DNA from 4 places in the Arthrobacter sp. AOP36-A1-22 genome. Region 4 is predicted to be linked to each of the others. Evidence: riboswitches for the same ligand, from Rfam matches in the RefSeq annotation. Region 4 holds a riboswitch; each other region holds the start of a gene.
The links. Region 4 has a riboswitch for S-adenosylmethionine ahead of ACT3S2_RS12605 (hypothetical protein). Riboswitches for the same ligand answer to the same signal wherever they lie in the genome.
Positions count from the first base shown of each region.

Region 1: it holds a riboswitch for S-adenosylmethionine, as region 4 does, so the genes downstream of both, ACT3S2_RS09745 (bifunctional o-acetylhomoserine/o-acetylserine sulfhydrylase) here and ACT3S2_RS12605 (hypothetical protein) in region 4, are expected to answer to the same signal.
Region 2: it holds a riboswitch for S-adenosylmethionine, as region 4 does, so the genes downstream of both, ACT3S2_RS11365 (acyl-CoA dehydrogenase family protein) here and ACT3S2_RS12605 (hypothetical protein) in region 4, are expected to answer to the same signal.
Region 3: it holds a riboswitch for S-adenosylmethionine, as region 4 does, so the genes downstream of both, ACT3S2_RS01970 (OsmC family protein) here and ACT3S2_RS12605 (hypothetical protein) in region 4, are expected to answer to the same signal.

Region 1 covers NZ_JBQSWX010000014.1:12,193-19,487, reverse strand. The annotation lists gene ACT3S2_RS09775 (formimidoylglutamate deiminase) at 1-310, shown strand, start outside; gene hutI (imidazolonepropionase) at 307-1,527, shown strand; gene ACT3S2_RS09765 (CPBP family intramembrane glutamic endopeptidase) at 1,537-2,280, shown strand; gene ACT3S2_RS09760 (TetR/AcrR family transcriptional regulator) at 2,336-2,920, shown strand; gene ACT3S2_RS09755 (GDSL-type esterase/lipase family protein) at 2,920-4,080, shown strand; gene ACT3S2_RS09750 (VOC family protein) at 4,156-4,800, opposite strand; SAM riboswitch class IV at 5,009-5,125, shown strand; gene ACT3S2_RS09745 (bifunctional o-acetylhomoserine/o-acetylserine sulfhydrylase) at 5,193-6,554, shown strand; gene metX (homoserine O-acetyltransferase MetX) at 6,572-7,295, shown strand, end outside.
Region 2 covers NZ_JBQSWX010000018.1:36,287-43,581, forward strand. The annotation lists gene ACT3S2_RS11345 (alanine/glycine:cation symporter family protein) at 1-622, shown strand, start outside; gene acs (acetate--CoA ligase) at 623-2,623, opposite strand; gene ACT3S2_RS11355 (sodium:solute symporter family protein) at 2,715-4,409, opposite strand; gene ACT3S2_RS11360 (OsmC family protein) at 4,346-4,951, opposite strand; SAM riboswitch class I at 5,332-5,430, shown strand; gene ACT3S2_RS11365 (acyl-CoA dehydrogenase family protein) at 5,439-6,704, shown strand; gene ACT3S2_RS11370 (LLM class flavin-dependent oxidoreductase) at 6,701-7,295, shown strand, end outside.
Region 3 covers NZ_JBQSWX010000002.1:129,426-136,720, forward strand. The annotation lists gene ACT3S2_RS01945 (TetR/AcrR family transcriptional regulator) at 1-137, shown strand, start outside; gene ACT3S2_RS01950 (ABC transporter ATP-binding protein) at 121-1,083, shown strand; gene ACT3S2_RS01955 (ABC transporter permease subunit) at 1,080-1,919, shown strand; partial or broken gene ACT3S2_RS01960 (DUF805 domain-containing protein) at 2,195-2,482, opposite strand; gene ACT3S2_RS01965 (DUF805 domain-containing protein) at 2,676-3,293, opposite strand; gene ACT3S2_RS01970 (OsmC family protein) at 3,839-4,381, opposite strand; SAM riboswitch class IV at 4,416-4,531, opposite strand; gene ACT3S2_RS01975 (DUF6226 family protein) at 4,684-5,352, shown strand; gene ACT3S2_RS01980 (SRPBCC family protein) at 5,555-6,007, opposite strand; gene ACT3S2_RS01985 (hypothetical protein) at 6,073-6,279, shown strand; gene ACT3S2_RS01990 (hypothetical protein) at 6,321-6,773, shown strand; gene ACT3S2_RS01995 (bifunctional metallophosphatase/5'-nucleotidase) at 6,824-7,295, opposite strand, start outside.
Region 4 covers NZ_JBQSWX010000022.1:36,157-43,451, reverse strand. The annotation lists gene ACT3S2_RS12615 (helix-turn-helix domain-containing protein) at 1-56, opposite strand, end outside; gene ACT3S2_RS12610 (sodium:solute symporter) at 223-1,755, shown strand; SAM riboswitch class IV at 1,913-2,023, shown strand; gene ACT3S2_RS12605 (hypothetical protein) at 2,074-2,319, shown strand; gene ACT3S2_RS12600 (VIT1/CCC1 transporter family protein) at 2,555-3,703, shown strand; gene ACT3S2_RS12595 (hypothetical protein) at 3,730-4,947, opposite strand; gene ACT3S2_RS12590 (LOG family protein) at 5,054-6,214, opposite strand; gene ACT3S2_RS12585 (DEAD/DEAH box helicase) at 6,293-7,295, shown strand, end outside.

The sequences.
Region 1 (7,295 bases), on a different contig from region 4:
ATACGGTGAACGCCTCCGCAGCGGGATCCGCGGCCGCTTCGCCCCGGCGGAGCTGTCGGCGGCTTCGCGGGCCGGGGGGCTGCGCAGCCTGTCCCTGCCCGGCAACGACGACCACCTCCTGGTTGACGCCGGTAGTCTGCGCACCGCCGGTAGCCGGGTGGCCCAGCTGCCCTTGACGGCCACCGCCGCCGACGTCCACGCTGTGGTCATCAATGGCGTCGAGGTCGCCCGGGAGGGAATCCACACCCGGCTCGGCGATCCTGCCGCCTTGTTGAGGACCTTCATCTACGAGCATCGGGAGTTCGCATGAGTGCCACCTTGGTGACCAATGTCGGGGAATTGACCACGCTGGACCCTGACGCACGGGTATTGGCCGGTGCCGCCGTGGTCATGGACCGGGGGCGTATCGCCTGGATCGGGCATCCCCGCCAGGCCCCGGCGGTGGATACCGTGTACGACGCCGGGGGCCGGGCCGCGCTGCCGGGCTGGGTGGATTCCCATACCCACCTGATGTTCGCCGGGGACCGGGCCGCCGAATTCGAGGCCAGGATGGCCGGCGCCGACTACGCGGCCGGGGGGATCAGCGTCACCATGGAGGCGACCCGGACCGCCACCGATTACGAACTCACCCGACTGCTCATGGGCCGGGTGGCCGAGGCCGCCGCCGGGGGGACGACCTACCTGGAGACCAAGACCGGCTACGGCCTGGATGTCACCGAGGAAGCCCGCCACGCCCGGATCGCCTCCACGATCGTGGACCAGGTCACCTATCTGGGCGCCCATCTGGTCCCGCCGGGCGCCGACGCCGAACAATACACCGATCTGGTCTGCTCCGACATGCTCTCCGCCGTGCGCCCCTACGTGAAATGGGCGGATGTGTTCTGCGAACGCGGCGCCTTCACCGAAGACCAATCCCGCAGGGTCCTGGCCGCCTCCCGTGATGCGGGCCTGGGCCTGCGGGTCCACGGCAACCAGCTCGGTCCCGGGCCGGGGGTGCGGTTGGCCGTGGAATTCGGGGCCGCGAGCGTGGACCATGTGAACCACCTCGACGAGGCGGATGTCGACGCGCTCGCCGGATCCTGGTCCGGTTGGGATGCCGCGAGCGGAACGGGGGAATCCGGGACCGTGGCGACCTGCCTGCCCGCCTGCGACCTCTCGACCCGGCAGCCGCTGGCCGAGGGGCGCCGGCTGCTCGACGCCGGCGTCCAGATCGCCCTGGCCTCGAACTGCAACCCGGGGACCAGCTACACCAGTTCGATGGCCTTCTGCGTTTCCACGGCGGTGCTGCAGATGCGCCTGTCCCTGACCGAGGCCCTGCAGGCCGCGACGATGGGCGGGGCCCTGGCCCTGGGGGTGCAGGACCAGGTGGGCAGCATCGAGGTCGGCAAACGGGCGGATCTGCAGCTGCTCAACGCACCGTCGGCGGCCCATCTGGCCTACCGACCGGGCATGCCGTTGACCGGGGCCGTCTGGCGGGCCGGGCAGCGGGTGGATCGGACCGCCGTGGGGTCCGCGCCACTGGCCTAGTATTCACCTATGCGTAGCAAGAGCCTGTGGCCGGAAATCCTGATCGTCCTGGGGCTCTCGCTGGGGCAGTCCGCCCTCTACGCGATCGTTTCGCTGATCGACAAGCTCAGCCGCGGCCCGCTGGGATCACAGACGACCACGCTGAATAATTCGCTCAGCAACCGGCAGTACTTTGATCTGACCTACCAGCTGATGGACATCATGTTCGCCCTGGTTCCGGTCGCCCTGGTGTTCTACCTGTTCTATCTGGCCGGCAGGAACGGGTTCCGTGCGCTCGGATTCGATCTGCGCCGGCCCGGAAAGGATTCATGGCAGGGGGTGGGGCTCTTCGTGCTGATCGGGGTCGGCACCCTGGGGCTCTACGCCGTGGGCCGGACGCTGGGGGTGACCACGGCCCTCGTCCCCGAGGCGCTGGAACCATATTGGTGGACCATCCCGGTGCTGGTGCTCTCGGCCATCCGGCACGGGATCCTGGAGGAGACGATCATGATCGGGTACCTCTTCGACCGGTTGCGGCAGCTGGGCTGGGGGACCTGGCCGATCATCCTCACCAGCGCGGTGGTGCGGGGCAGCTACCACCTCTACCAGGGGTTCGGTCCGTTCCTGGGCAACGCCGTCATGGGGGTGATCTTCGGCTGGATCTACACCCGGACGGGCCGGGTCATGCCATTGGTCATCGCCCATGCGCTGCTGGATATCGCCGGTTTCGTGGGGTATTCGCTCATCGGTTCGGCGATCGGGTTGGGAACCTAGCCACCCCTGGACCTACAGCTTGTAGGCAAACGCCTACAGGGTGTAGGTTCAATGCATGAAACGTGCACCCCTTCACCAGGCAGCAGTGGTCCAGGCAGCCGCCGAACTGGCTGACCGGGATGGCTTCGAGGCCATCACGGTCTCGGCGTTGGCCCGGGAGGTGGGCGTCCGCCCGGCCAGCCTCTACTCGCATGTCAAGGATCTGGCAGCCCTGCTGGACGGGGTGCACGAACTCGTCCTCGGCGAGGTGGCCGAGGCGGTGGCCGCGGGGATCGCTGGGCGCTCCGGATACGAGGCGCTCGTGGGTCTGGGTGAAGCCCAGCGCGACTTCGCCGGGCAGCACCCCGGCCGGTGGGCCGTCCTGGCACGGCCCGCCACGCCGAAGACCGCACGCTCCGCGGGGGCCATCCGCCTCGTTGACCTCACCTTCTCGGTGCTCCGCGGCTACCGCCTGCCGGAGACCGAACTGGTGCACGCGACCCGATTCATGGGCGCCACGGTCAACGGGTTCCTGGCCCTGGAACGGGCCTCCTCCTTCGAGCACCGCGACGAGCAGACCCGGACGTCTTGGCATCGCGCCCTGGAAGCCCTCGACCGCGCCCTGGCTAGCTGGCCCACCACCACAGAGCAGGAGCACTGATGATCACGACCGACCTCACCACAGACCTCGTCCGGGGCGCCGCCGAACTCGAGCAGACCCCCGACGGGATGCGGATCCACCGGCTGCCGGCCTGGGTGCGCCGGCAATACCCTGAACAGACCCTCATGGACCGTGAATCCCAGCCCGCGGGCGTCCGCATTGTCGTGAGGACGACTGCGACCCGGATCAAGCTCGTCTCCCATTCGACGCACACCGCGTTCCGGGGGAGCGAAAGGCCCCGTGGCCGCATCGACGTCTTCGTCGACGGCAGCCTCCAGCTCGGCGACGAACTCACCGGCGGGGACGCCGTGGAAATCGACATGGCCGCCGGCTCGATGCACCACGTGGCCGGGCCCCACCACACAACCGTCGTGGAGGGCCTCGCGCCAACGGAGAAGACGCTCGAATTCCACCTCCCCCACAATGAATCCCTGGAGTTGATCAGCCTCTGCTCCGACAAGCCGCTCCACCCCGCGCCCCGGACCCGTCCGCTGTGGGTCCACCACGGCAGCTCCATCAGCCAGGGATCGAACGCGGCATCCCCCAGCGGGATCTGGCCCGCCGTGGCAGCCCGCCGGGGCGGGGTCGAACTGCACAACCTCGGCTTCGGGGGCAGCTGCTTCGTGGACCCCTTCATGGCGCGGGTGATCCGCGATGCGCCAGCGGACGTCATCAGCGTCAAACTCGGCATCAACATCGTGAACCTGGATGCCATGCGCGTGCGGACCCTGGTCCCGGCCATCCACGGATTCCTTGACACCATCCGCGAGGGGCATCCCACCACGCCGCTGGTGTTGATCTCCCCGATCTTCTGCCCGATTCACGAAAGCACGTCGGGCCCCGGCACGATCGTCCCGGAGAGCCTGGGGACCAGCCAGGTCAAGTTCAGCGCGACGGGGACCCCAGGGGATGAATCGGCGGGACGGCTGACCTTGGAGGTCATCCGCCGCGAGATGCGCTCCCTGGTCGAAGACCGGGCGGACGATGCGAACCTGTACTTCCTGGACGGACTCGAGCTGTATGGGGCCCCGGACGAGGCCGAGCTGCCGCTGCCGGACAACCTGCATCCGGATTCCGCAACGCATCAGCTGATCGGCGATCGCTTCGCCGATCGGGTCTTCGCCGCCGACGGACCCTTCGCGGCGGTGCCGCGGCACTGATCCGGGACGGCACAGAGCGAAAACGACGGCGGCCCGCGGGCCGCCGTCGTTCGGTGTTCCACCTCCGTGAGCGGATCAGAGGGTGATGGTCCCCGAGGGGGTCTCGAAGGTCACCGTCATGATTCCCGGGGTGCCATTGGGGGCCTCCCACTGGACTTCGACATCGCCCAACGGCGACTCCGAGGGGGTGCCCAGCCATTCGCGGACCCGTTCGACCGAACCGGCGATCGCGATCCCGGAGATATGCCCCTGCGGATCCAATGCCCGGGAGGGGTGCAGGTCCTCGGTGCCGGTATCCCAGCGCAGCATGTAGGGCACCTGCGGGTCGGCGATCAGGCCCTTGATGCCGATCTGCTGCCACGTCAGTTCTTGGCCGTCGGGGAACTTGCGGTTGCCCGGGACCGATGACCGGCCCAGACGTTCCTCGAACGGGGCCAGGTCGTCAACGGCGACGCACCAACCCATCCATCCGCCACCCATCTCCGATCGGGCCCGGACGGCCTGGCCGAACGGCGCCTTGTCCGAGGACGGGTGGTCCAGGACCTCCACGACCTCCAGGTACTGGGTGTTCTTCAACGGGAAAATGACGTTCCTGGTCCCGAAGCGGGGATGAATGCCTCCCTTGACGGACTCGATCCCCAGAGTCTTGCCGACACGGGCGGCCGTCGCGGCCAACCCGTCTGGTCCACATGCGTACGAAACGTGATCCAACCTCATCATGGCTTCATGATCGCACTTTGTGAGGTGCGTCTCGACTTAGGGTGCCCTAAATCACCATGGTTCGTATTTTCCTCGACCCGTTTCCCGGGCCTCCATCGCGGCCGTCAGGAGGGGGACCGGACGGGGGAGGGGGAGGAATGTTGCGCCCTGCGGTCATATTGACGCCGCGTTGTTGCGGCGGCCGCCCCGATCCACAACACTGGAGGCAGGTCATGAGTGCCAGCGCGAAACCCCGGTTTGCTGGCCGGCAACCCTCCACTCGCGGTGGGGTGCCCCGGGTGAAGACCTGGTTCGCCTCCACAAGGAGAACGGACAAGCGCGGGTCACCTCCCGGCGTTCCCTTCCGGGACCGCCGTGGAACAGGGGCCCCTGAGTCGTAGAAGGGGACAGAAATGTCTGCATCATGGTCTTTTGAAACCCGCCAGGTCCACGCCGGACAGGCACCGGATCCCACCACCGGGGCCCGGGTGCTGCCGATCTACCAGACGACGTCGTATGTCTTCCCCAGCGCCGAGAGTGCCGCAGCACGCTTCGCGCTGAAGGAACTCGAGCCGATCTACACCCGCACCGGCAACCCGACGCAGGAAGCCGTCGAAACCCGGATCGCCGACCTCGAAGGCGGGGTCGGGGCCCTGCTGCTGGCCTCGGGCCAGGCGGCGACCACGCTTTCGATCCTCAACCTCGCGGGAGCCGGGGACCATATCGTGGCCAGCCCGAGCCTCTACGGGGGAACGCAGAACCTGTTCAAGCACACGTTGAAGCGCCTCGGCATCGAGGTCACCTTCGTGGAGGATCCCGACCACCTGGATTCCTGGCGGGCCGCGGTGAAACCGAACACCAAGGCATTCTTCGGTGAGGTCATCTCCAATCCGCGCCAGGACGTCCTGGATATCGAGGGCGTCAGCACGGTGGCCCACGAAGCCGGGGTCCCGCTCATCGTGGACAACACCCTGGGCACCCCGTACCTGGTCCGCCCCATCGAATTCGGTGCCGACATCGTGGTGCACTCGGCCACGAAGTACCTGGGCGGGCACGGAACCTCCGTCGCCGGGGCCATCGTTGATTCGGGCAACTTCGACTTCGCGGCCGACCCGGAACGCTTCCCGGAATTCAATACCCCCGACGAGTCCTACAACGGGCTGGTCTTCGCCCGCGATCTGGGGGTCGACGGCGCCCTGGGGGCGAACCTGGCGTTCATCCTCAAGGCGCGCGTCCAGTTGTTGCGCGATCTGGGTTCGGCGGTCTCCCCGTTCAACGCCTTCCTGATCGCCCAGGGCCTGGAAACCCTGAGCCTGCGCATGGAACGCCATGTGGCCAACGCGCAGAAGGTCGCCGAATGGCTCGAGGCCCACGCCCAGGTCGACTCCGTCGCCTTCGCCGGCCTGCCCTCCAGCCCCTGGTACGAACTCGGCCGCAAATACGCCCCGCGGGGCGTCGGCGCGGTCCTGGCCTTCGAGATCTCCGGCGGCGAACCGGCCGGCCGGGCCTTCGTCGACGGCCTCGAACTGCACTCCAACGTCGCCAACATCGGCGATGTGCGCTCGCTGGTGATCCACCCGGCCTCCACCACGCACTCCCAGCTCTCCGACGCCGAACGCGCCGCGGCCGGGGTGGGAGCCGGACTGGTGCGCCTGTCGGTGGGCATCGAGCACATCGACGACATCATCGCCGACCTCGAGGTCGGTTTCGCCGCCGCGGCCGCCGCCGGGGACGAAGCCGCAGAGGCCGCCCCGGAAGTCCAGGCCGTCCGGTGAGCCAGGGCGTCGGCGACGTGAGGGAACGACGTCAGGCCCCCGGGGCGCCGTTGATCCGTGACGGCATCCTCAAATGCGTGCCCATCGGCGGCTACCGCTTCGAGACCGGCGGCTGGCTGCCCGAGGTGATGATCGGCTACGAGACCTGGGGGACCCTGGACGCCCGGGCCTCCAATGCGGTGCTGTTGCTGCACGCCCTGACGGGGGATACCCATGTCTCCCGGGGGCACAGCCAGGAAGAAGGCTGGTGGGAAGGACTCGTGGGTCCGGGAAAGACGATCGATACCGACAGGTTCTTCGTCGTGGCCCCGAACATGGTCGGCGGCTGCTATGGCTCCAGCGGGCCCTCCAGCCTCGACCCCGACGGGCAGGCCTGGGGCTCCCGGTTCCCGTTCACCACGGTGCGGGATTCGGTGCGCACCGAGGCCCGGTTGGCCGACTACCTGGGCATTTCACGCTGGCACTCCGTCCTGGGCGGTTCCCTCGGTGGAGCGCGAGCGTTGGAATGGGCGGTGGAATACCCCGAACGCGTGGCCCGGTGCGCCGTCATTGCGGCCACCGCGGTCGCCTCCGCCGAACAGATCGCCTTCGGGCAGATCCAGACGCAGGCCATCCGGCTGGATCCGGACTTCTCCGGTGGCGACTTCTACGGAGCGGCGCCCTCGGCCGGCGCCCTCGACGCCGTCGGCACCGTGGCCCGGGGCAGTGGCACCGGCCCCCTCGCGGGGCTGGGGATCGCCC
Region 2 (7,295 bases), on a different contig from region 4:
CGCCGCCACCGCCTCGGTCAGCCACCCGGTCAAGCAGGGACTGACCCAGACGCTGGGCGTCTACTTCGATACGCTGCTGATCTGCTCGATCACCGCGTTCATCGTCCTCATCGCCTTCCCGGACCTCGGACAAGGCGGCGAAGGCCTGGTGATGGTGCAGGAATCCCTGGTCGGCAACCTGGGGGCGTGGGCGGCGATCGCCCTGGCGGTGATCATGTTCCTGCTGGCCTTCACCTCGGTGCTGGGCAACTTCTCCTACGGGGAAGCCAACGTCAACTTCATCACCCGGAACAAGCGGGTGCGGACCCTCTTCGCGCTCGCCGTCACCGCCGTCGTCTTCCTCGGGTCCGTGATCTCCGTTGACCTGGCCTGGTCGCTGGCCGGGGTCACGATGGTCTTCATTGCCATGATCAACCTGGTGGTGATCACCATCCTGGCACCCACCGCACTCAAGCTCCTGCGCCACTACAACGCCCAACGGGCCCAGGGCCTGGACCCGGTCTTCCTGGCCACCGACATGCCGGAAATCAAGAACATCGATTGCTGGACCGAAGAGGACGTCAGTGACCACCTGACCCAGCGCGGCTACCAGCGGAAGGTGTCGGTGTCGGACACCGAATGATCAGCCAGCGGTACAAATTCGCTGCAGGGCGGGCAGGCACTCTTCATTCTGCAGGCTCGTCGTATCGCCCAACGCGGATCCTTCGAACAGTTGGGTCAATAGCCGGCGCATGATCTTCCCGGACCGTGTCTTGGGGACATCGGGGACGAAAACGATGTCGCGCGGTTTGGCGATCGGGCCGATCTGGGTTGCCACGTGAGCGCGCAGATCGGCGGCGGCGGCCAGTTGCGAGGGCGTCGACCCGGAACTGGTGCCGCCCCCGAGGAGCGCCTTGTCGCGGGGCACGACGAACGCCGTTGCCGCATGGCCGGTCGTGGCATCGACGGAGGGGCAGACCCCCGCCTCGACGACCCCCGCATGGGAGACCAGAGCTGATTCGATCTCGATGGTCGAGAGCAGATGACCCGAGATGTTCACCGCATCATCGGTGCGCCCCAGGATCCAGATGTCGCCGTCGTCGTCGTACTTCGCGCCGTCTCCGGCAAGGAACCAGCCCTGCGCGGCGTACTTCTGCCAATAGCTGGTGAAGTAGCGTTCCGGATCGCCCCACACGGTACGCGCCATGGCCGGGCCGGTGGCGGTGAGCACGATGTTCCCTTGCACGTTCGCCGGGACCCGGGCGCCGTCCTCGTCCACGATGTCCGTGGCCACCCCGGGAAGTGCGCGGGTGCCGCAGCCGGGCTTGAAGCTTATGTCGGTGGGGCGGGGGGAGAGGACCGTGGCGCCGGTTTCGGATTGCCACCAGGTGTCGACCATCGGGATGCCTGCATTGGGCTCACCGGGAACCACGGAATCGCGGCCGACTTGGGTGCGCAGCCAACGCCAGGCCTCGGGGTTCACGGCCTCCCCGACGGTGCCGGCCATCCGGATGGAGGAGAGGTCGTGATCGGCGGGGATACCGTCCGGGAACCAGCCCATGAGCGAGCGCACCAGGGTCGGGGCCGTGTAGTAGCTGGTCACCGAATAACGTTCGATGATCTCGAAGTGCCGTCCCGGATGCGGGGCGTTGGGGACGCCTTCGTAGAGGACCTGGGTGACACCGTTGGACAGTGGTCCGTAGATCTCGTAGGTGTGGGCGGTGACCCAGGCCAGGTCGGCGGTGCACCAGTGCACGTCCAGGTCCCGCTGGCCGGGGTCCGGATGGCTGAAGAGGAACTCGTGGCTCCAGGAGGCTTGGGTGAGGTAGCCGCCGGTGGTGTGCACCAGACCCTTGGGCTTCCCGGTGGTCCCCGAGGTGTACATGATGAACAGCGGGGTTTCGGCGTCGAAGGCCTCGGCGGCGTGGGTGCGCGGCTGCTTCTCGACCACCTCGTGCCACCACAGGTCCCGGCCTTCGGTCCACGCGATCCCGCTGCCGGTGCGACGGATGACCAATACGTGTTCGATGGCGTTGTCCCCGGCCACCGCGGCGTCGGCGTGGGCCTTGACCGGCACCGCGGTTCCGCGGCGGAACTGGCCGTCGGTGGTGACCAGGAGCTTCGCCCCGGTGTCCTCGACCCGGAATCGCAGGGCCTCGGCCGAGAAGCCGCCGAAGACCAGCGAATGCACCGCACCAATCCGGGCGCAGGCCAGGGTGATGACAATGGTCTCCACCAGCACCGGCAGGTAGATGACCACGCGGTCCCCGACGCCGATGCCCAGGGAGGTCAAGGCGTGGGCCGCCTGGCTGACCATGCCGGTCAGCTCGGCGTAGGTGACACTGCGCCGGTCCCCGGGTTCGCCCTCGAAATGCAGGGCGACCTTCTCCCCCTGGCCGGAGGCGACATGCCGGTCGGCACAGTTCACCGCCGCATTGAGTTTCCCGCCCTCGAACCAGCGTAGTTCGGGGCCCCGGCGGGCCACCGGGTCCACGGCGGTAGTGCTGTGGATCGTATGCCAGGGTTCGGTCCAGTCCAGGCGTGCCGCGGCCTCGGCCCAGAAGTCCAGGCGTGCGGCTTCGGCGTTCAGGACATCGAGCTGGGCGTCGGCAGTGGGGGAGTCCATTGTCGGTACGTTGGTCATGGGTGCTCCAATCGGGTGGGCAGTATGACGCGGGGCCATGTAAGGCTTCCCCGCGGTGGGTAGCGGCCCCCGGGAGATGACCGGTGGGGTCCTAGGCGGAAACCGGGATGGTTTCTTCCGTGGTGGGCAGGTGCTGCCGGCGGGTGGTTCCTACGGTGAGATTGAAGATCGCCAGTGAGTAGAGGGTCACGGCGGTGAAGAGTCCCAGCCCCAGAAGCCCGAAATGTCCCAGCCATTCTCCGAACGTCAGCAGTGCTGCAGCGACCAACGTTCCACCCGCGGTGTAGCGGATGCCGGCCGTTCGTCGTTTTCGATCCGGGGTGGATTCCCAGGGCACGGTCACCAGCGTGACCACGACCATGACTGCAAGGTTGATGCCCATTCCAACCCACACGGGATGGATTCCTGCGAAGAACGTTGTGGCGGACCAGCCCGAGAGCTGGTTCCAGGCAATGCCGGCAAGGAACCCGGAAAGCATGGCTGCATGTACTGCCCGACGGCTGGCCAACGGCCAAAGGAAGACCGCGAGAACCGGCGCCAACGTGGCCCCGTTGCGCAAGGTCCAGGCAAGGACGTTCCACCAGGCAGCCTGCTCGGTGCGAAGGATCCCGTAAAGGATCATCAAGGCCGTCAGGGCAACCAAGGAGTACCGGGTGTAGCGAACCAGATCTTGTTCGGTGGCCTTGGGGCGTAATGCGCTGCCGACATCACGGCCCAGGGACGTGGCTCCGGAAAACTGGCATGGCCCCGCCCAGCCCATGGCGCAGGCCCAGACGCCAAGGAAGAAGAGGCCGACCAGCGGCGCCGGCAGGGTCTCGCTGATGTAATAGGGGACAGCCACGAGGCCAAGTTCCTGGTCGGGAACCGCAATGGCTGCGGAGGTCCCCACCAGGGCACCGAGGACGATGAAGGGGATCCCGAAGAGGGCTGCCGCATACAGGCCCTTCTGGCCGTCACGCGGAGAGCGGCAGGACATGGTCATTTGGAAGGCAGCCTGCGCCAGCGGCACATTGACGATGAATGTCCCAAACCAGGCGACGATGAGGGACAGCCCGGCATTTCCGGGGTCGACCATCGCCGGACGGGTGGCTGCCAATTCCTGCCAACCGCCGGGGCCGGGATTCGACAACACTACGAAGCCCGCGATGACGAGCATGACGACGAAGACCAGGCAGTTCAACGTCTGATTGAATGCCACGGACCTCATGCCGCCCGACCAGAGAAAAACCAACAGAAGCAGCGCGGTCGCAGTGACCGTCCATTGCAGCGGCAAATCGGTGAACGCCGTCAAAGCCGAGGCGAAGGCGATCGTTGTGGCCACCGACCACATGGGGAAAGTGACCGCCGTAATGACGCCCGCGATGGCTTTAGCCGCCCGACCGAACCGATCACCGATGATGCCGGTGACCGTCACGACGAGCTTCTCCCGCAGCGGTTTCACCAGCAACAAGGCGATCAGCAGAATTTGCACCGTTTCGGCCACTCCGTACCAGGCAGCGGAAATCCCGGTCCGATAGCTGAGTTCCATGATGGAAATATATGAAGAGCCCGAGAAGAGCCCCGTGATGCAGAAGGCGACGGTCCAAGGGCTGAAGGAACGGCCGCCATCGAAGAAGCCCTGTCCGCCGGGACGCCCTGCGCGCACGCGGGACCAGCGGCCGCCAAAGAGCAAAAGAGCCGTATAGCCCACGGCTAAGCCGATGGTCCATGCGCCCGCCGATGTCACTGCTCCACCTTTCGGGACCGCGAGTCGAGACCGCGAGAGAGGGCATCCGCGTTGTTGCATTCCCTTTCAGGAGCGTCGACATCGATCAACTCCGCGAAATGCCAGCGGAGATCCACGACAACGCCGGCGGCGCGGATCAGGGTCAGCGCCGGACAACGTGATTCCACGGACGTCGTCAGCTGGTCCAACCGGCTGGCATCTTGTTCTCCGGTCTGGACGTGGACGGCGATCCGGCAGGAATGAAAAAAGGGCTGGACATCGGCGGTACCGGCGAATCCGCGCGTGTCCTGGGTAGCCAGGCAATAGGTCTCGATGGCTTCGAGACCGATCTGCAGTTCCTCGGCGATCTGTTCGACCACCACGCCCAGGCATGCGTTGACTGCGCCGACCATGTATTCCATGGGAGTGGGGGCGGTATCGGTCCCGCCAACGGGTTCGGGCTCGTCCACTTCGAAGCCGAAGGCCCGGATCCGGATCTTCGTCCGCATGGATCCCTGCCACGTCCCTTGGGAACGAATGCGTTTGTCGTGGGCTTTCGGGGAGACGGAGCCCCCGAGGCGGGTCTGCTGTGCGTCGGTCGTACGGGTCGGGGCAATGCTCATGAACTCAGCTCCATCGTTCCTGGCGGAAGCACCTTCGCCGGTGACGGGTTCCGCGGGGTGGCGGGGCCTTGTTCGGCGTGGTTGCTGCGGCGTCACGGAGCCAGATCTCTCGGCCGCTCGGGATGGGTACCTTTCCACTAAAGGCCACCGGCACCAGAAGAAGCAACTTCACACGACGCGTTGCGAAATATTTCATTGATGTTTCCTGCGAGGTGCCCGGATTGAACTTTCGTGTCCAGAACCCGTGCAAATAACGGAAATATTCGATGTTGCTTGGATTGCCTGGGGCTCGGAACCTGGGCTGAAACACCCCGGAAAAGTGGTTTCCGTTGACTCCAACGGTGGCGCTGAGGGCCCATGATGTGGCCCAATGGAGACAACAACCATCCAGAGCGGCCGAGAGATCTGGCTCGATGACGCCGCAGCAACCCCTTCCCGATCCGTCGGGAGGAAGGTGCTCACGCCGGAACCGATGGAGTGATGTTCTGTGGCTGCCCTGCCGATCGACGAAGCGACCCCGCGACACCTGATCAAACTGACCCCCGGCGTGCCCGCCGACGGACACTACGACGAACTCGCGGCGGTCTTCAGACCCGTGTTCGCCAGCATCGCCGATGGCGCCGCCGACCGAGATGCCCGGCGGATCCTGCCCTTTGAACAGGTCGGCTGGCTCAACCAGGCCCGCTTCGGTGCCCTGCGGGTCCCCCGGGAGGTCGGCGGCTTCGGCGCCTCGCTGGTTGATTCCTTCCGCCTGCTCATCGAGCTGGGGGAGGCCGACTCGCAGATCGCCCAATTGCTGCGGGCCCATATCGGCTTCGTCGAATCGGTGCTGCTGCTCCACGACGAGGCGGTCAAGGCGCGCTGGTTCGCCCGCTTCGTCGCCGGGCAGATCGTCGGCAACGCCTACACCGAGCGCGGCGGCAACGACCTGGGCCACCTGAACACCGCCGTCGAACAGTCCGAGGCCGGCTGGATGCTCACGGGGCAGAAGTACTACTGCACCGGGACGATCTTCGCCGACTGGGTGGCGGTCACCGCCATGGCGCCAGCGGTTGAAGGACGCCACGTCGCGGTGGTGTCCACCCAGCATTCGGGGGTGGTCATCCACGACGATTGGGACGGATTCGGCCAACAGCTCACCGGCACCGGGACCACCGGATTCGCCCGGGTTCCCGTGGATACGCTCCTGGACCCCGAGGTGCTGGACGTCCACCCGGAATCGGCCATCTTCCAGTTGGTACTGCTCGCCGTCCAGGCCGGTATCGCCCGGGCGGTCCTCGCCGACGCCCGCGCCCACACCCAACTGCGTGAACGCGCCTTCACCACCGGAACCGGCGTCCCCTCCCGGCATGAACCCCAGGTCCTGCAGGTCATCGGAGAGATCTCGGCGACCGCCTGTGCCGTGGACGCGATCCTGTTGGCCGCCATCGCCGAACTCGAATCGGTGATCGGCCAACCGGGGCTGAGCCCCGCGGAGCAGTACGCGGTCAGTGAGCTGGCCGCCAACCGGGCCCAGACGAGCATCCAACCACTCGTGCTCGAGGCGACCAGTAAGCTCTTCGACGGCCTCGGCGCCTCGGCGACCTCCACCGCCTGCAATCTGGACCGCCACTGGCGCAACGCGCGCACCATAGCCACCCACAACCCCGCCATGTACAAGTCCCGCATCGTCGGCGACTACGAGGTCAACGCCGCGACGCCGCGCAAACTCGGCGCCGTCGGCGACCTCAAGACCCCTGAAGGAGAAAAATGAGCACCACACCAGCACGCCGCCGGATCCGCCTGAACGCCTTCGACATGAACTGCGTGGTCCACCAATCGCCGGGGCTGTGGCGTCATCCGCAGGACCAGGCGTGGCGCTATAAGGAACTGGGCTACTGGACCGAACTGGCCAAGACGCTGGAGAAGGGGCTGTTCGACGGGATCTTCATCGCGGACGTCTTGGGCACCTACGACGTCTACGGATCCACCAACTCCACCCCGCTCTCCGCCGGCGCCCAGGTCCCGGTCAACGACCCGTTCCTGCTGGTCTCCGCGATGGCTTCCGTCACCGAGAACCTCGGCTTCGGGGTCACCGCCGGAACCGCCTACGAACACCCCTACCCGTTCGCCCGCCGACTGGCGACCCTGGACCACCTGACCAACGGCCGCCTCGGCTGGAACGTGGTGACCGGATACCTGCCCTCGGCAGCCAGGAACATGGGCCAGGAAGACCAGATGGAACACGACGAACGCTACGACCACGCCGATGAGTACCTCGAAGTGGTCTATAAGCTGCTCGAGGGTTCCTGGGAGGACGACGCCGTTCTCCGCGACCGGGAATCGGGGGTCTACACCGACCCGT
Region 3 (7,295 bases), on a different contig from region 4:
AAGCCATCGACCGACTCGCGGTCCCCGCCGTCGACCTTTATACGCATCCGTTGTATACGGACTCCGCATTCCTTGACGCTACGCGGGAAGCCGCCACCACGCTCGAAGAAAAGGACGGTCATGGGCCACGCCATTGAAGTCACTGGACTGCACAAGAGCTACGGAAACAACGAGGTCCTGCACGGTATCGACTTCGCCGTCCCGCGCGGATCCGTGTTCGGGGTCATCGGGCCCAACGGCGCCGGAAAGACCACGCTGATGCGTTGCCTGCTGGACATCATCCGGCCCAGCGCCGGACACCTCGGTGTCCTCGGCGTCCCACCGCGCCAGGCCGGTCCGGACCTCCGACGACGCATCGGCTACCTGCCCGGGGAACTGATCCTCGAGGGCAGGACCACCGGACGGCGGCTATTGCGCCACTTCGAGGACATCAGCGGGCCCGTCGCCTCCGGCCGGGTCGAGGGGCTGGCGGAACGCCTCGGGCTCGACCTGGATCGGCAGACCCGTCGGCTGTCCAAGGGCAATAAGCAGAAGCTCGGGATCATCCAGGCCTTCATGCACGAACCCGAACTGCTCATCCTCGATGAACCCACCAGCGGACTGGACCCGCTGATGCAACAAGAATTCCTGTCCTTGGTCGCCGAAGCACGCGAAGCCGGGCAAACGGTCTTCCTCTCCTCGCACGTCATCAGCGAGATCCAACAGGCGGCAGACACCGTGGCGATCCTGCGCGAAGGAGCCATTGCCACGACCTCCACGGTCGCCGAACTACGCGAGGGAGCCACCAGCCGCCTGCGCATCCAAACCCCGCTGCCCGTCGACCAGGTGCGGGGGCTATTGGGGGCGCTGGAAGGCCTCGACGGGTTACGGCTGGAGCAGATGCAAGACGGCGACGGCCGGCCGGTGTGCCAGGCCTCGGCGACGTGGTCCGGTCCGGTGGCTGAGCTGGTGGACCTCCTGCCCCGGCTGCGGCCCGTGGACCTGGCCGTGGAGGAACCGGATCTGGAAGAGGTGGTCTTGGGGTTGTACCGGACCCCGGGAACCACCGACGGGCACCACGGCGCCGGAAGGACCACCTCATGAGCGCCACCGCCCTGCACCGCGGCCGGCAAAGCCGTCCGCGAGTCCTTCCGCTCTTCTCCAAGGCGCTCATCGATGCGAAGGCCTCGATGCTCATCTGGGCGCTGGCCATGCTGGCGGTGATGGGCCTGTATCTGCCGCTCTACCCGTCCATCGGGGGCAGCGAGCAGATGAAGCAAATGATCCAGTCCCTGCCCCCCGAACTCGTCGACGCGTTGAACTACGGCCAGATCACCAGCGGACCGGGCTACACCCAGGCGACCGTCTTCGGCCTGATCGGCTTCCTGCTGATGACGATCATGGCCGTCGGCGCCGGGGCGGCTGCCATTGGTGGGGATGAGGAATCGGGCCTGCTCGAACTCACCCTGGCCCACGGCGTGACCCGCAGCCAGCTGGTCCTCGAACGGGCCGCGGCGCTGGTCATGAGGATCCTGCTCCTGCACCTGTTCATCCTGGCCGTGCTGCTGATCCTCAAGGGGCCCTCGGAACTGGGGATCGACGCCGGCCATGCCGTGGCAGGGGTGCTGATGTTCGCCCTGCTGGTGTTCTTCAACGGCTCCTTCGCCTTATTGGGCGGGGCTATCGGGGGGCGGCGGATCCACGGGATCGGCGTCGGAGCCGTGGTGGCGGTGCTGGGATACGCCTTCAACGCCATCGGCAACCAGAATCCGGAACTGGAATGGTTGCACGGGCTGTCGCCCTACTACTGGGCCTACGGACAATCCCCGCTGGTGAGCGGGGTGGATGTCCCGGCGGCCCTCCTGCTGGCAGGGGTGGGTCTGGTGTGCATCGGGCTCTCGGTGCTGGCATTGAACCGCCGGGACATCCGTGGGGCGTGACTAGCCCCGCGTCGGATCGGTGGGCTGCCGGTGGCCCTGTGGAGGGTACTGCCCCGCGGGATCGCCGGCCGGGGCGCCGGGGTAGCCGACCGCGGAGCCTGGATGCCCGGTGGGTGCCCCGAGCATGGCCGCGCCGGCTGCCGCTCCGCCATCCGCGTCGAAACGGGCGCCGGCGGGGGGCCGAGGGCATGAGCAGGAGGATGAAGAGGAGCAGCCCCGCCGAAGAAAGGGATCAGGGTGAGCAGGTACAACAGCCCGCTGAAGTTCCCATCATGCAGCCGACGCACGCAGAGCGCGATGTTCGGGACGAAGGTCCCCAGCCAGTAGACAGTGAGCAGCAGGAGCGGGAAGGCGGCGCCGAGCCCCATCTCGCCGGTCACCGGGTCCATGCCACCGACCCCGAGAACGATGAACACGGCGAAGAGGACGAGATAGACGATGCTGTTGAAGAGGCAGAACCACCAGTACTCACTCCGGCTCGCTCGACCACTGAAGGTTGCATATTTGCCGAAGAAGCGCTTCACGGATTGATAGAAATCCGCGCCGTAGAGCGGCTGCTCCACCGGGACCTCCCCGAAGGTGACGGTGCGCCCCGAGGGGTTGCTTTACGGGGCGACGGATCCCGCGGGGCCGCCGTAGGGGTTGGGGTAACCAGCGCTCAAGGGGTTCTCCGGGGGAGTCGAGGCCAGGCGGTGTGCGCTGGCGTGCGGGGCCGATGCCCCGGCGGCGGACCGCCGGGACATCGCCGGGGCTTGGCTAGCCCTGGGTCGGGTCGGTGGGCTGCTGGTAGCCCTGTGGGGGGTTCTGGCCCGCGAAACCGCCGCCGGCAGCCGGTGCTCCCGGGTACCCGGCAGAGGTGCCAAAGGCGTTCCCGTAGGCTGCCGCGCCGCCATCGGCGTCGAAACGAGCACCTTCGGGGACGGAGGGCATGATCATGAGGACGAGGACCACGAGCCCACCGAGAATCGGCACCAGGATCAGCAGGTACAGGAATCCGCTGAAGTTGCCGTCGTGCAGGCGGCGGACGCTCAGGGCGATGGACGGGATGATGATGGCCAACCCATAGAGCCCGATCACCAAGGAGGGGATGGCCCCGCCGGCACCCATTTCACCGGTGACGGGGTCGGAGCCGGCCAGTCCGAATCCGATCGCCAAGCCGTAGAACACGGTGTAGACGATGGCGTTGAAAAGCGCGAAGAACCAGAACTCGCTGCGGCTGGCCCGACCCGAGAAGGTCGCATACTTCTTGAAGAAGCGCTTGATGGCCTGGCCGAAGCTGGCCCCGTAGAGCGGCTGGTCCAAGGGAGCCTCACCATGGGTGGGCATGGTGACCCCTCCGGGGTTGCCATAGGGGTTGGGGGTGCTGCTGCTCAAAATTTCCTCCATCGAAAGTATTTCGGGTGATCGGGAGTAGTCTTCCAGATGGAGCCTTGACATGCGATGGGGAGGACTCCCCATGTCGCGTCGTGTCTGCCCTTGGTGTGGGGTAGGCCCCCGGAGCCACCCCGACTAGCTCGAGGCCGCCGGGGCAACCGGCTACCTCTAGCTCGGTGGCATCGGAGGATTGCCCGCCTACACCTTGTGGTTCAGGGGGACCTCTGGAGGCTGCCGGCCACCGCCACTGCCCTGCTGACGGCTCCCGCCGCCGGCAGTGGCAGGCCTGGGCGCACTGGTCCTCGGGGAAGACCCCGATCCACGACAGCTCAGCGGTTTCAACTTGGCCATCACGGTGCCGGGAGCCGGACAGTTGTCACTGGACCGTCGAACTAGACAGAAGCTCACTTCATGAACATCAAGAGATCGCTGCTTCATGGATCGTGACTGGACACCAGGAGCCGCAGCCCCAGGGACAACACCGTGCAATTCGGCAGGTACAGCCGGTTCGGAGGTCCTGTTGGGAGTCGGCTGCTGGCCGCCTTCTAGGAGTTGACCCGCAGGGTCGTGGTCACCGGGGTCGGGTTCGTGAAGACGTCCAATACCGGGCAGTGGGCGTCGACGGCCGCCTGGAGTTCGGCATAGCGTTCCTCGGTGGCCGGACCCGAGACGTCCACGGTCAGCCGCACATCACCGAATCCCGGGCGGACCTTGTCCTCGATGCCGAACAGGCCGCGCACATCCAGGTCGGCGTCCGCCGAGATGTCCAGCGAGTCGATCGTGATGCCCAGCTGGTGAGCATAGAGGCGGTAGACCACCACCTGGCAGGAGATCAACGCCCCGAGGGCGTATTCGACGGGGCTGGCGGCGACGTCGTCCCCGGCCAATGCCGCCGGTTCGTCGACGGTGAATTCGTGGCGTCCGGCGCGGATGGTCGAACCGACCGAGCCCACCGGGTCGGCCGTCGCGCGGAACTGCAGCGATGCGCTGGCAGTGTTCTGACCGATCCGTTCCGCCCAGGCGGATCCCGCGGAATCGAGGCGTTCGGCGCGGTTGGAAATGCTGGTTTCTGCAAGGGTCTGGGTCATGGCGTTCCTTCGCTGTCATGGCGAGCGTGGCGCTGCGCCATACTTACGCCTCCCGGTCGGGACGGCGTCGAATCGTCACCTGGGGCACCCCACTATGGCGAAGGGGGTTGCCGTCCAACCGGCCAGGGCCTCAGGTTGGATCTCTTGATTCTTGGGTTCGATTCTGCTGGCGGGAACGCCGATCGGGCAAACGCGTCGCGTCATCCGGAGACATACGCCGGGTCATCCGCGGGTGGAGAGCCCGCCATCCCCGCAGCAGGATTCCCCTCGCCAGGGGGTATCCCAGCGGTTATCGTGGGGCCATGAGCGGATACCGGCGCCCGGAGTTCACCCCGGAGATCCATCGCGATGGACAGGGCGCCCCGATCGCCTACGGCCATCGGTGGGAAGGGATGTCTCCGCCTTCGCGCGCCTACTCCACGGTGGGCCATCGACACCGGTTCGCTCCCTTGCATGAGGTCGCTGATGCCCAGCTCGACTGGCTGTTGGACGCCTTTGACGTCGTCGCCGAACGGGACCCGGAGGTTGCTTCCGATCTGCTGTTCCCCTCGGAGGACGTCGTCCACGCGGTCCGGGTCGTCCCGTCCAACCTGCTCGCGGCCCCGCTGACCTTCGTCTTCACCGGGTTCCCGGGGATCTTCCTGCACGCTGGCGCCCTCTACGACGCCCACTATCCGGTATGCGGTTGCGATGCCTGCGATGACGATGTCCAGGAGCTGTTGGAAAACCTTGAATCCGTGGTGCGAGCCGTCGTCTCAGGCGGCTATTTTGAACGAATTAATCCCAACGACGACCAATCTGTCGATTATCGGCTGGCCGAGCCGGGCCGGTGGGAAGAAGCCGGGTGCATCCATGCCGAGGATGTGCCCGAGGGAAGGATGGAGGTGGCAGAAGCCATGCTCCCTTCCGATGGGCACTGGCGGCCGTGGCCGGAAGCGGTGCGAGACGCGGCTGGTGCGGCAGGGGGCTGACAAACCGTGTGCCCGTGGCGGTTCCGTCGTGATCTTCCATCAGGGCCGGCGGGCGTCAACACTGCGCGGGATGATGGCCACGTGCTTCCTGGCCGACATCGAAACACAAGAACCGCAGGCACTCATGGCGCGAATCACCGGCAACCATAAGCGCGGAAATGAACGCGTTGCACGGAAGCATCCGCGCAATCAGGGCCGCTAATTAGTCCACGGGCCCGGCGCTGAGATGGCGGTTCCGCTCCTCGATGAGCTTCTGCAGATAACGGGCCAGGAAGAGCTTCTCTGCCAAACGACCGAGAGGGCCGAACGGTGCGGCGAAATCGACGCGGTCAACCATGGTTGTTCCCCCCGACTCCTGGCTGAACTCATGGATATGACGAAACCAGCGGAACGGGCCCTTGACCTGTTCGTCGATGAAGGAGTGCGGTGCTTCCATCTGCATGATGCGGCTGGTCATCTTCAGGGGGACGCCAAAGTGCCAAGCCCGCCATGTCACGTTCTCACCGAGTGAGATGAGGCCGGAAGTGACACCGGCGATGGCCTCCTCCCGGGACTTCGCCAGCGATTGTTGATGGGTGTCGATGTTCCGGGCCAGATCGAATAAGTGTTCCTGAGGGATGGTGGTCCACGTCGTGCACTGGAAGGAAACGCTCATGGGCAGAGTCTCTCAGGTGTTGCCCGCCTCTCGAAAGGTCGGCGAATACGCGGTACGGTGCGCGTATGCGCTTCTCCACCCAGCAACGCCTCCTGATTGCCGCCTACTGCGCCATGATCCTCGTGGGTCTACTGCTGTTGGTCTTCGGGCTCTTCGGGGAATCCTGGTGGCTGCCCGTGATCGGCGCGCTCATCGTCGCAGGCTCCGGATTCACGCTCTCCGTATGGGTGCGGGAGTTTCGGCGTCAAGACACCCTGAAGAACCGGGCCTGAGGGTTGTTCCACGGGAGACGGTGAATCCGTAGTCTGTAGGCGTGAACAGAACAGCGACTCCCTTCCTCGTCATCGGTGGCCTCGGCATGCTGCTCGGTGGTCTCTTCTCCGCCATCAGTGCCGCCTCCCCGTCCTATTTGGCCGCCTGGGCGGTCGCCTATCTGGTGCTGGTGGTCGGTGTCGCGCAAGTGGTGCTGGGCCTGGGCCAGGCCCGGTTGGCCGTAAAAACCCCGTCGGAGGGCTTCGTTTCGGCCGAAGTCTTGACGTACAACCTCGCCAATATCGCCGTACTGGGTGGCTCGATGTTCTCCCTGACGTTGCTGACGTGGATTGGTGCGGGGCTGATCGTCGTCGCCATGGGCCTGTTCATCTGGGCGGCCCGCGGTGCTGCCTCGGAACAGCGGTGGTGGCTTTATGGATACCGGGCGATGATCGTGATCATCCTGGTATCGGCCCCCATCGGCATCATCCTGGCGAATTCGCGCATGGGCTGAAGGCGGCCGGCAACGGCCGCGCCGGCGAATGGCCGGCGCGGACACTGCGACTACTGCGCGACGGCCCGGCCCAGCGGGGCCGGGTCGACGACGTCGTGGGCCTCGAAGTAATCCAGGGCAGCGACCAGGTCGCTTTGGCCCGAGTCGGTCGCGTTTGCCCCCTCGGCCAACGTGGTGAAGTTGTCACCACCGGCGGCAAGGAACGAGTTCATAACCACCTTGAACACGTCGTCGTCGGCAATGGCCGCACCGTCGAAGGTCATCGAGGTGATGTGTGAGCCGCGGGCCGCATCCTCCGTGTAGGTGTAGTCCAGGCCTTCGGAGATCCCCAGATGCAGCTTGGGCCGGCTGGAGCCATCGGGCTGCCACTGTTCTTCCAGCACGGTCTTCAACTGAGCCCCGGTGAGGTCCTCGGTCCACAAGGTGTTGCCGAATGGTTGGACGTTGGCCACGTCCTTATATGTGACGGTCCCGTTCGTGCCATACAGCAGGTCGGCCCGCAGGCCTCCCGGGTTCATCAGG
Region 4 (7,295 bases):
ATCTTCGAACCGATGGCAATCGGGGCGTTGCTGGGCTCGACGGGCAAGGCCTTCATGGGCGGTGTACTCCGGGTCTTCACAATGGATGTAGGTGCTGCATTACGTCACACAGCATAGGCCAATTGACCTGTTAGCCAGATCACTTTAGCTTAGTAGGCAACAGATGTTTACCTGTAAACATCATTTTTTGATCATCCTCCCTTTTCCGACCAGAGGTTCCCCATGGACATCATCAATATCGCGATCGTCATCGCGTACCTGATCGCGATGCTCGCGTTCGGCTGGTGGGGCAAGTCCCGCACCAAGAACAGCAGCGACTACCTGGTCGCGGGGCGCCGACTCGGCCCCTTCTTCTACACCGGAACCATGGCCGCCGTCGTACTCGGGGGCGCCTCCACCGTCGGCGGCGTCGGCCTGGGCTACGAATTCGGCCTCTCCGGCGCCTGGCTGGTCATCGCCATCGGCATCGGGGTGCTGCTGCTGAGCATGTTCTTCGCCCCGCGGCTGCAACGACTGAAGATCTTCACCGTCTCCCAGATGCTCACCCTGCGCTACGGCTCCAAACACGCCACCAACGCCTCGGCGGTGGTCATGCTGGCCTACACGCTGATGCTCTGTGCCACCTCCACCGGGGCCTACGCCACGATCTTCGTCGTGCTCTTCGACTGGGACCGCTGGCTCGCCATCGCCGTCGGCGGGGCGATCGTGCTCGTGTACTCCACCATCGGCGGCATGTGGTCCATCACCCTGGCCGACCAGGTCCAGTTCGTCATCAAGACCGTCGGTGTCTTCGCCCTGATGCTGCCCTTCGCCCTCTCGGCGGCCGGCGGCTTCGAGGGAATCTCCGCCGGCATCCCCGAACGGGCCCGCGATGAATTCTTCAGTTGGGGCGGCCTGGGCGCCGAGACGATCATCACCTACTTCGTGGTCTACACCCTGGGCCTGTTGATCGGCCAGGACATCTGGCAGCGGGTGTTCACCGCCCGCACCCCCAAGGTGGCCCGCTGGGGCGGAGCCACCGCCGGCATCTACTGCGTGATCTACGGCATCGCCGGGGCGATCATCGGCATGTCCGCCCGGGTCGCCCTGCCCGGCATCGACATCGAGGCCCTGGGCAAGGACGTCGTCTACGCGGAGGTCGCCATGACCCTGCTTCCGGTGGCCGTCGGCGGGATCGTCCTGGCCGCCGCCGTGGCGGCCATGATGTCCACCGCCTCCGGCGCACTCATCGCCGCGGCCACCGTGGCCCGCAACGACGTCACCCCCTTCGTCGCCAGCTGGTTCGGCAAGGAGATCGAGGTCAACACCGGGCGCAACCCCGAGCACGACGTCGCCGCCAACCGGTACTGGGTCCTGGGCCTCGGGGCCGTGGCGATCATCCTGGCGATCCTCGTCAACGACGTCGTCGCCGCCCTGACCATCGCCTACGACATCCTGGTCGGCGGGCTGCTGGTCGCGATCCTGGGCGGGCTGCTCTGGAAGCGCGGGAACGGCATCGGCGCCGCCCTGTCCATGGCGGCAGGGACCCTGGTCACCCTGACGACCATGATCACCCTGGAGGCACTGTCCACCGAGAAGTTCTCCGGGGTCTACGCCAATGAGCCCATCTACTACGGTCTGGGCGCCTCGTTGGTGGTCTATGTCCTGTTCAGCCTGCTCTCCCCGCCGACCCGCCCGGAAGTGGCCCGGCACTGGTCGGATCGGGTCGCCGGACGGGTCGACATGGAGGGCGTTTCCGCCGATCAGCAAGCCTGAACCCGCCCCGGCGTCGTCCTCGTTCCCCCCGGGTGACAGTGCTCCCGGGGGAGCAGATGTCGAACACGAATCTAGCCGCACCAACGCTGGGATGCAGCGGGAATGACGTGGAACACAGCTTGGGTTGCCCCGGCAATCACGTTAGGCTGGCAAAAAGCTTCATGAGACGCGGGCAACAGCTCCGACTACCCGCGCACCAACCCCAGGTTCGTGGGTGGTTCGGATGAAGAAGCGGCCCGCACGACAACGTGTTGGGTAAGAACGCACGAGAGGAAATCCGTGGCGCAAAGCGTCTCCGTCCTTCCAATTTTCGATTCGATGCTAGGCACCGTCTGCCTCAACGTGGACGGTCACTGGGAGCGCTTCATCGCGCCCCACCCCAAGGATCTCGACCATGCGCTGGCCAACACGGCCGGCCGACCGGTCTGGGAATCCGACTCCTGCGCACTGACCGTGCGTATTCCCCGGGCACACCGCCCCGACGGGGAAGCACAGGTGTTCTTCCTTGAACGCCTGCCCGTCCGCGACCGCGCCGAGGCTCCCTCGGGTATGCTGGTCGGCTGAAGGGGAGTAGTTCCACACCCCACCCGCGCTGGATCGTTGATCCGGCACGGGTGGACGAGGACCTGTCGACATACCGACCGCCCTCCCGGCGGTCCGGCATTCCACCCGGCACCACGCCGGGCGAACGAGACCTTCGGCCCGCCACTGGCGGTCCGAGGCTCGTGGCCACCCACCGACCTTTGACCGGCAGTCCCGCACCACCGCGGGGACATACGAACCGATTGAAGGACGCCCAATGACACCGGATGCCCCCTCCCCCGACGCCGATCCGCCAGCCGCGGAGGCCTCGCGTAGGGAGCCCACGCCCGCCGAGATCCGGCGCTGGCGCAAATACCTGGCCGACGAACGCGTCGAAGGTTCCATCTACCTCACCCTGGCCAAACGCCGTGAGGGCGAGGAACGCCAGATCCTGTTGGGTCTGGCCCGGGCGGAAGCCCGCCACCAGGAGCATTGGTCCAATCTTCTGGGCGAGCATGCCCGGAAGACCGCACGCCCCTCGCTCAGCCGCGTCATGCTGCGGTTCATGGCCCGCAACTTCGGTTCGGTCTTCGTCCTGGCCTTGGCCCAACGGGCCGAGGGCGCCTCCCCCTACGACAGCGACGCCGACGCCACCGCTCAGATGGCCGCCGATGAGCTGGTGCATGAGGAAGTCGTACGCGGGCTGGCGATCCGCGGCCGCAACCGGCTCTCCGGCAACTTCCGGGCCGCCGTCTTCGGGGCCAACGACGGGCTGGTCTCCAACCTGGCCCTGGTGATGGGCATCGGCGCCGCCGGGGTGTCCAGCGCGCTGGTCCTCTTTGCCGGGGTCGCCGGCCTGCTCGCCGGCGCCCTGTCCATGGCCGCCGGGGAATACGTCTCCGTCCGCTCGCAGCGCGAACTGCTCACCGCCTCCCAACCGACCCAGATCACGCTCATCGCCGCCCCGGATCTGGACCTGCAGGCCAACGAACTGGTCCTGGTCTACCGGGCCCGCGGCATGAGCCGGGAGGCCGCCGAGCACCGGGCCGCCGAACGGCTGGGGACCTTCAGCTGCGACTGCGACCCCTCATTGTCCCTGCAACCCGAGGTGCCCGAAACCGAAACCGGCGGCGACGAACACGAGGCCCTGGGCTCCGCCTTCGGCGCCGCCGCCTCCAGCTTCTGCTTCTTCTCCTCGGGGGCCTTGGTCCCGATCCTGCCCTACCTCTTCGGTATGGGCGGGCTGCCAGCCCTGCTGGTGGCCCTGCTCCTGGTCGGGGTCGCGTTGATGCTGACCGGGGGCATCGTCGGACTGCTCTCCGGCGCCTCCCCGGCCAAACGCGGGTTCCGGCAGCTGGCCATCGGCCTCGGTGCCGCCGGGGTCACCTACGTTCTCGGCCTGCTCTTCGGCGGGAACATCGGCTAGGACCCGCAGAACCCGGCCCCTTCCGTTCAGCTGGCGCGGCGCATCCGGCGGGCTGCGGCCACGGGGCGGCGGTCCCCCGCCGGGGGCGGGGTCGGCTCCTGCGTGTCCGGCTCGCCGGCCGGTTCGGTGCCCTGCCCGGGGGCCGGAGCATCCCGCCGTCCGGCCTTGGCTGCGGCGATCATCTCGCGTGCGGGCCGGCGTGGGGTCGTCGTCAACGGCCGGGGGGTCGCCCCGATCGGCGGCAACGGCTCCACGGGCACCTGCGGGGCGTTCTTCCGGGTCTTCGCCGCCTCGGCCTCCTCGGCCCGCGCGGCCTTCGTCCGGCGTTCGTGTTCCTGCCGGGCCGCCCTCTCCTCCTTGACCCGTTCGGCGGCGGCGGTCCGTTCCGCCTGGGCCCGCTCGAGCTCCGCCGCCTTCTGCGCCTTGGCCTGCTCCTCGCGGGCGGCCTCTGCCGCCTTCTCGGCCTCGACCCGCTCCTGTTCCGCGACCTTCTCGGCCTGGGCGCGTTCGGCCAGGGCGGCCTGCTCGGTCTTTTCCGTTTCCTTCAGTTCACGGGCGCGGCGGGCCTCGGCGGTGCGTTCGTTCCGGGCCGCCCGACGGGCGGTCTCGGCTTCCTCCGCCAGCACCAACCGTTCGGCCTTGGCCGCCTGGGCCGCAACGCCTTCCTCATCCTGCTGCGCCGCCTTCTGGGCGCGGGCCTGCTTCCGGGCGGCCTCCTTCGCCTCCTGGGCGGGGGTCAATGACTTGGCGCGGGGCTTCCGCGGGGAGGGACGCGGTGGTTCCGGCTCCGGGGGGCGCGGCGTATTGGGGTCGAAATAGTCGGCCAACCGATCCAGCGTGCGTTCGATGTTCACCGGGGTGCTGCGAGTGAACCCCATGACCTTCAGCGGCCATTGACGTTTCAGCCGCGAGGCATCCCAGGTCTCACGCACCAGCGTGCCCCGCGGGGCGGGGATCAATTCGTAGCGCCAGCGGTGGCCGTTGAAATGCCGCCAGGCGATCAGCCGGTTCTCCTCGAACTCCACCACCGTGTTCTGGATCCGATATCCCACGCCCAGGCGCATGTCCATCCCGAATTCGGAGCCCAGTGCCAGCCGCTGGGGTTCGTCCTGCCGGGCGCTCTTCACCGTGCCGGAGCCGTCGATGAGCGGATGCTTCGACGGGTCGACGAGTAGTTCGAAAATGGCCCCGGGAGGCGCCTGGACCAGGCGCTGCCGGGTCACGAGATAGGGATTCGAGTCCATAGCGCCAGCCTACCCAGCGCAGCTGCCGATCCTCTGGATCTCACCGGGCGCTGCGCCGACGGGTTCCGGGGCTCCTGCCCCGGGCCCGGGCCCCCCGGCGGGCCGGTCACCCGCCGGCGAGGATGTCCACGGCCGCCTCGGGGGTCTCCACCAGATGGATGGCCGCTGCCATGTCCCGGCCTTCGGCCAAGGATTCCAAGAGCGGCCAGGCCGGCAGTTCACGGGTCCAATGCCGCCGGCCCACCAGGATCATCGGGGTCTGGGTCCTGGCGGTTCCGTAATAGTTCTCGCAGGCATCCTGGAAGATCTCCTGCACGGTTCCGGCGGCCCCGGGCAGCACCACCAGCCCTCCGGTGCAGGCCTTGAGCAGCACGTCTTCACGGATCGAGTTGGCGAAGAACTTGGCGATATGGGTCGCAAACAGATTCGGCGGCTCATGCCCGTAGAACCAGGTGGGGATCCCCACCGTGGGTGTTCCCCGGGGATGGTCTTCCTGCACGGCGAGCGCGGCGCGCGCCCACTGCGAGATCGAGGGACGGAACGACGGGGCGGCGGCCAGCCGCGTGATGGCCGCCTCCAGGACCTCGTCCTCCTCCGCCGCGAGGTAGGCCCCGAGATTGGCGGCCTCCATGGCCCCGGGGCCGCCCCCGGTGGCGACCGTGAACCCGGCGCGGGCCAGGCTGCGTCCCAGATAGGCGGCGTCACGAAACCCTGCGGTGCCGCGTTCGGCCGCGTGTCCACCCATCACCCCGACCACCCCGCGGCCGGGGATCCGCCCCGGGGCATCGCCGTCGTGCGCACCGGCCAGCAGCTGCTCCAGGGCCACGCCGACCGCATGGTCGTGCAAGGTGGTGGCCAGGGCCATGTTCAGTCCGCCCCGACCGGCACCCCGGTGGCGGCTCCAGGCATAGATGCGCGCATCGGGGGTGTCCTCGTAGGCGTGGTCCTCCAGTCCCGCATAGAGGTCCTGTGCCGTGTAGAGCCCGCCGCGGTACGGATCGAACGGCAGCCCGGGCAGATCGGGGAAGACCAGGGCCCCGCGGCGACGTAGACCGGGGATGGAACCCGGCGGCAGATCACAGCCGAGGAAGACGGCACCGGAGACGTCGGACCGCTCCAACGCCCGTCCACGATCACGCAGATCCAATGATTGGCAATGCCAACCGGCCATCGGGACACCGCTGGTCTTCGTGCGGGAATCGAACTGGTCGACCGTGTCGATGTCCAGCTCACGGGGCGGTGTCTGCATCGCCGGCGAGGAGTTCATGAGCACACCCTACGGCGACAGCGGGCGGCCCGGCATCCTGGTTCGTCGGCAGGGGCCGGGACGTGAAACGATAGGAGGATGGCAGAATCCGATTTTCCCCTCGTTGACGCCCGCGAAATCCTCCGTGTGGTCGGTGGTGCGGCGTTCACCCGTGGGAAGGGCTATGCCAATGCGGAGCACGTCCTGGACCTGGAATTCAGCGCCGGGGACCCCCGGCTGACCGCCCGGGTCATCGGCACCGAGGAGGAGCCCTACAGCACCTCGGTGGCCCTCGTGGACCGCAAGGGGGAGTGGACGGTCGGCGAAACCTGGTGCAGTTGCCCGGTCGGCACCCATTGCAAGCACGCGGCCGCGCTGCTGATCTATTCGAACACCCTGCACCTGCGTGCCCAACGGGTCTTCTTCGAGAACACCGCTGCCCCGGTGAAGGTCCCCGCCTGGCAGGACACACTGAATTCGCTGATCAGCGCCGGCGGCCGCAGCGGATCACCGCAGCCCCGGGCAGGGGCCCGGTCCCGGGGCGGCTCGGACCGCCACCAGCTCCAGCCCCTGGCCTTGCAGTTCGAACTCCAGGACACCACCCAGGTCGCCCACCGGCAGTGGGCTCCCGGTTCCGGGGTCGGACACCAGAACAATTCCGGACACCGTTGGCGCCTGGGCGTGCGCCCCATGGTCCGGTCCGGCAACGGACGCTGGGTCCGGGGCAACCTGCGCTGGAACACCATCAGCTTCAAGACCTACGGACTGAACCTGGATGAGGAACAGCATCGCTGGTTCTGCCAGTTCGTCCCGCTCTACCGCGCCAACGGGCAGCTCTACTTCGGTGAGGACAACGACTGGCTCTACCTGGACGAATTCTCCTCCCCGCTGCTCTGGTCGTTGCTGGATGAAACCGAATCCCTGGGCATCCGGCTCATCGGCCCCCGGTCCGCCACCACCATCCGGCTGGCCGACACCGCCTCCGTCTCCCTCACGGCCGGGCATCCGGAGGATGACGACGGGGCCCTGGGGCTGACTCCCCTGCTCAGTCTCGACGGGCAGGAACTCGAGCTGTCCCCCGAGACCCCCGTGGGGGCCATCG